One region of the Blautia obeum ATCC 29174 genome, then DNA from elsewhere that is predicted to be linked to it. Evidence: riboswitches for the same ligand, from Rfam matches in the RefSeq annotation. Region 1 holds a riboswitch; the other holds the start of a gene.
What was found. A riboswitch is a leader RNA that binds a small molecule or an ion and turns the genes downstream of it on or off. The one in region 1 is predicted to bind cobalamin.
Positions count from the first base shown of each region.

Region 2: another riboswitch for cobalamin. It lies ahead of NQ503_RS13675 (cysteine-rich small domain-containing protein); the one in region 1 lies ahead of NQ503_RS04610 (sirohydrochlorin cobaltochelatase).

Region 1 is NZ_CP102265.1:959,027-962,084, reverse strand. Features, by position in the region: gene NQ503_RS04615 (hypothetical protein) at 1-103, opposite strand, end outside; gene NQ503_RS04610 (sirohydrochlorin cobaltochelatase) at 198-1,556, opposite strand; cobalamin riboswitch at 1,739-1,944, opposite strand; gene NQ503_RS04605 (Na+/H+ antiporter NhaC family protein) at 1,991-3,058, opposite strand, start outside.
Region 2 is NZ_CP102265.1:2,828,536-2,831,593, reverse strand. Features, by position in the region: gene nudC (NAD(+) diphosphatase) at 1-417, opposite strand, end outside; cobalamin riboswitch at 655-848, shown strand; gene NQ503_RS13675 (cysteine-rich small domain-containing protein) at 1,180-1,479, shown strand; gene NQ503_RS13670 (phosphatase) at 2,115-2,828, opposite strand.

The DNA of each region.
Region 1 (3,058 bases):
CAGAAACTGCCTTTGCTCCTGTCTCTGCCATAACCGGGCTGAAACTGCCAAGTACCATAGCTCCGCTTAATACGCATGCCATCATTGCCACTGAACGTTTCATAATATAAATCCTCCTGATTTTACAGGAACTGCCCGGAAGACAATCAAGCCTTCCGGGCAGTCCCGTTTATTGCATAAATTATTTACACATTACATTATTCTGCTGCAGAATCGTCTGTAACTTCTTCTGCACCATCTGTTGTGTCATCTGCTGCTTCTGCAGTATCATCTGTTGTTTCTTCAGTTGTATCAGCTGTTCCAAGAGAATCAATTGCTGCTTTTGTATGCTCTACGTAAAGATCCTCTACAGCTTCAATTCTTCCAAGACCTGCGATCTGGCAGTCAACGCTGTCAAATGCACCAGATGCATTGAACTGAGATTTCCAGGAATCGTCATCATCACCAGCCATATCGTTGTTTGCATGGTCACCAGCAACAACCATCAGTGGACGAAGAACAACTTTCTTAAATCCAGCATCTTTAACTTTTGCGATAACAGCCTGGCATTCTGTATCTTCCGGTTCACCTTCTACAGTACCAATGAAAGCATTTGTGAATCCAAGGTCATTCATCTGTGTCTGCATCTGATCATATGTTACATTTGCTGTATGGGAAGTACCATGTCCCATGAATACAAATGCTGTTCCATCTTCTGCAGCAGCTTCCATACTGTCATATCCAGCTTCTTTGCAGGCTTCATCTGTGATAGCCTGTGCAACAGCTTTCTTATCATCGTTAATTACAGTAGCGTCATCACCAACTTCGCCAAGCATTGGCTCTGCGATTGCAACAGATTCAAATTTATCTTTGTATCCATCAATTGCTTCTGTCATTTCATCATATTCAGCACCATGCATCAGATGTGTAGGCTGAACAACAAGATTTTTAACGCCATTATCAACTGCACGGTCAAGTGCCTGCTGCATATTGTCAATCACTTCATCATCTCTTGCTTCTACATGGTTGATAATGATCTGTGCTGTAAATGCACGTCTTACAGACCAATCCGGATATGCTTCCTGCAGTTTGTCTTCGATTCCTTTGATATCCTCAGCACGGCTGTCGTTGAAGGATGTACCAAAGCTTACAACAAGAAGTTCGTTCTCACCGATTTCATCCTGGTTACGAGGATCATCTTTGGATGCATCACCAGTGTCACGTCCGAAGTAATCCGGATCAGCTTCTTCGCCTTCAACCAGTTCCTTCTGAGCGTCTGTCAGTTTATCCCATGCTTCTTTGGCAGCTTTGCAGTCTTCATCTGTTGTATCAGTTCTTTCCTGAACATAAATCTTGTCGATCAGTGCTGCTACTTCATCTGCTGCTTTCTGATCATCATCGGAAGCTTCTTCTGTATCAGCGGTTTCTGCATCATCTGCGGTTTCTGCATCATCTGCGGTTTCTTCTGTTGCTGTCTCAGCAGTGTCATCAGAAGCGTAGATGCTTGCAGATCCCATCATTGTGACTGTTGCTACAGTCATTGCAATTGCCAGTGCTTTTACAGTTTTGTTTTTCATGTTTTTTTCCTCCTGTACCTGTTTTCTCATGAAAATTAAAATGAATAACAAAGTACGGCAGCAAGCCTGGTCAAAAAATATTTTTCGGAGAAATACTATATTTCCCAATAAAAAAACTCCTGCACCGGGCTAGAGTTTCTGGATTATGGTACAACCAATTACTCGTGATCCGGAATTTAAAATCCCCGTACCAATAGCAGGCAGGTTTCCTGACTTACAGATCAATACACCCGAATCGTCTTCCCAGTTTCCCAGTGACTGTGCATACACACATGATTCTGCATTCCCTGTATACAGTGACGAGATCGTACAGGACTTACACCTGTTTCCCTTTTAACTGAAGGCTATTTGATTATCTAACATCAGCACCTGTTATTTTTATTATTCAATTTCTTACAGAATACCACTATTTTGGTCAATTTACAATAGGGCAGTTATTTTTTTAACACTAAATCGCACAACGGAAGCAGATACAAAAACACTGCAAATAAGACGCTGTATCCCGGTGCACCTGCTGCTGTAAGCGGAACAGCACACGCGATCGACCACGGCACCAAAGGTGCTATGAGCACTGCACTGTCCTCCAGATTATTGGCAAAACGCAGCTTATCCGGTTCTGTTCTGCTGCAGAGCTGATCTGTAAGCATGATTGCCAGTGTCTGATTACATGCCATAACGCTTGTCAGGATTGATGTGACAAGCACTGCAAAATATGGTTTTGTCCTGTCGGCAAGCAAACAGACCATTTTCTGAAATCCATTCAGGATTCCTGTTGCCTGAAAAATACCTGAATAAGATGAAGAAATGCATACGATTGCTCCAACCTTCAACATCGAAGTGATACCACCTCCATTCAGCATTGCCGCTACCGTCACATCTGTAGAATGGAAACCATTCAGAAGAAGTTCAGGAAGTTCCGTAAATGCCATATTCTGAAGGCCAATACAGACAGGAATTGCAGTAACTATACTTGCGATCATCGCGATCTTCACCCCTGCCTGCATAACAGCCAACAGCAGAATCACCGCTGCAGGCAGCAATGCAATCCAGCTGAGCCGGAACTCACTGCCAAAAGCATGTCCAAGATCCGGCATCTCTGTTTTTCCATGAAGCTGTATGCTGACAGTCAGATAAAGAATACAGGTAATGGTAAATGGTGCCAATGCACTTTTGATCATATTTTTTATATTTGTATAGATACCTGTCTCCGTCAGCTCCGCCACCAGAAGTGCACTTGTCGAAACAGGAGAACAACGATCTCCGAAATATACCCCGGAAAGAATTGCACCACCGGTCATCCATGAAGGAATTCCAAGTGCAGAAGCCATCGTTGCACATACAACACCAATCGTAGCTGCCGTACCAAGAGCAGTTCCTGTCAGGACTGAGATCAGACAATTCAGAAGAAATGTCATCAGCAAAAATGTCGATGGTTTTATCAGATGCACGGTATAACAGATGATTGCAGGAATTGTTCCAGCCTGTCGCCAAAGTGCTGTCAG
Region 2 (3,058 bases), 1.8 Mb from region 1:
CATACGTTCTTTTGTATCGTGTTTCATTGGGAACCCGCAGCATCCGCAGAAACGGCGGTTTCTGTACCAGAACCAGAGCTGATATCCGGTAATCGAAGCAAAAGCAAGATACTGTGGCTGTACATAACGAAGCTCTCTGTTTTCGTGGAATTCATAGCCTGGCAGCAGGGAAGTATCCAGTCCCGGAATCAGATAAAAACGTTCGTCATCTATCGAGAAAAGATAGATATAATTTTTGTACAGGTCGCTTACGTTTCCTTCCAGTTCGCGGAAACGGGGAAGCGTTATAGAATTGTCTGTATCATTTTTATGAAAGAAACTCTTTCCGTTTTCATAAGCGAGCACAAAACTGCTGCCATCCGGAGCAACCGGTCTGTATTCATTGTGATAAGTATGTGGTGCAATATCCTGTATCATAAGGAACCTCCTGAAAAATAGAGTGCAATTTATTGTCTGGCGATGAGCTGTATTATCGAAAAGCTGTATTTACTGCTTTATCAGACTGTATTCAGTATAGGTGAGGTGTTGGGAAAATGCAAGGGAGGAGTTTATATAAGAAATGCGGTATGTAAATAAAATGATAAAAATTTGACAAAATGTTATGCGGGTTATTGACAGCATACTGACATCGTGCTATTATAATGTCAGTATAATTCCATATTGAACATATGAAGTGCTGACTGTAATCCGCGTAGCAGTCAGAAGAGGGAATCAGGTGAGAATCCTGAGCGATCCGGTCACTGTAACAGAGGAGCGACTTTTCGATATCCCATTGTACGATAGTATGAGAAGGGGAAAAGAAGTGATGATCCTGAAGTCAGGAAACCTGCTTTGTATGGCGAGGTTAAACTTCCGTGTAAAGTGTAACAACCAACTTAGGGTATCCGCAACCCAAAGTGTTGTCTGCTTGTTGGAAGCAGGCATTTTTTTATGGAATTCGCCTGTTCGTATGAATTATACCTATATGTATCGTGGTGGCCGCCACATACATACGACCCCTTAAAGGGTATGATTAAATGGCAGGCGGTACTACTCCGGATGCATTCGTTCCCTCCGCATATTTGAACGGATTCATTGTCTACCCCGGAGCAGTATCGCAAATCCTCTGAAATAAGTTTTGAAGATGACCAGTTCGGCAGTGCCGTGACTGGATTTTTTTATATAATGAGGTGAAAGTAAATGGAAAAACCATATTGGGAAGGGAAACACTATGCTTTTTTCAGCAATAAGGAATGTGAATATTTTCCGTGTCATGCAGGCGCAGATCCGGAGAACTTCAACTGTCTGTTCTGCTACTGCCCGCTGTATGCACTGGGCGATAAATGCGGCGGGAATTTTCGAATGACAGAAACAGGAATAAAAGACTGCACGAACTGCCAGCTGCCACATAAAGCACAAAATTACGGATACGTAACCGGGAAATACAGCGAGCTGGCGGAACTGATGAAGAAGATACGAGAAGAAAAAGACGGATTATGATATAGACATACATCCGATATTCTGGAACACGCTTCATTTTCGGGCTGCTCCCGTGCGCTTATTAGCGATTGCTCCGCATAACTCGCTGTCGCTCAGACAGATGCTCCACAACCGCCACTAGCACAGTCGCAGTCTCGAAAGCCTTGCTGGGTTCCTGAATATCGGATGCATGCTTTATCAGTTCAAAGCTTTTTATAGGATCATTTTCTTGCGACAGTTCCGCTTCCCCACAACCGGGAAGGCCTCTCGGGGCAGCGGCCGAAGGCCGTGAACCTCCGCCGGGGTGTGGTGGCACCACAAAGATGATATGGAAAATGAGAGAAGAGGAATTAATAGTATACATATATTTAAAATCTTCAGATAAATATAGAAAATATCTTAATTTAACTTCATATTCCTATACACAGAAAAAGGAACAGTCTCCTGACATTTTGACTCAGCAAATTTCCGTAGATTCTGACTGCGCTAATGATGGCTGCGTTGCACTGTCTGAGCACCCTTGGGTGCGAGTTTGCAAAAGCAGTCATCGATAGATGCGCGGGAAGAATCCGGAAATGCAGCGTGTCAACAAGTCAGGAGACTGTTTGCTTTTTCGTGATATATATTATTATTATTTATTATAGAATCTAAGATTCCTACCTCTCACTCAGTATCATCTTCAACCGAGGAATATCATTATTCAATATCATTTTTTCGGGAAACATCATCTCATGCACAAACTCCGCCGCACACGTAAAATCCCCGATATGCTCCACTCCATGGCTGTCACTCGACAGCACGATCGGAATTTCATACTTCATACAATACTTCAGGATCTCCCGGTTATTCGCCCGTGTATCCCCACGATACCCATACGGTGCGAGTGAAGCTTCATTGATCTCAAAAATAACACCATTCTCCTTAGCACCGACTGCCAGAGTCTCATAATCTACAGGAAAAGCTGGATTATCACAGTGTCCCAGGACTTTGACACATGGATGCGTCATGGCATTCAGATACGCACTGGTGTTTTCCGCAATCGTTCCACTATTGTAATTCTGTGCATGCATACTCGCAACCGCATAATCCAGTTCTCCGAGCAGTTCATCGTTCAGATCCAGATGCCCGTCAATATCCAGGATATTTAATTCCACTCCAAAAAGCAATTCAATTCCAAAACGCTTCTTCGGCGCATAAGTCAGACTGCGGAAATAAGAAGAAGTTCCAGCGGCCAGCGTTCCAGGACCGTGGTCTGTGATTCCGAGCAACTTCAGCCCTTTTCTGGAGGCTGCTTTGGCCATATCAGAAATCGTACAGGTGGTTCCGTGGCCACTTGCGATAGAATGCGTATGTATATCAGAAAGATACATGAAGATCCCTCCTTAGATCGAAAATAAATCGAAAAAATGTGGCAGATAAATATAAAATCTGACCGCAAAGATATCATTAACTCCAGTATGGCAGTCACTATCACAAAAGTCAACAGAAAAATGCAGTTCAAAATAAAAACCAACACAAAACCAATAAAAACCACAACAAAAACCTCGTAAAAAACAGAAGAATAATGTTGGATTTCGTTGACATGAAAGAGCACGTAGAG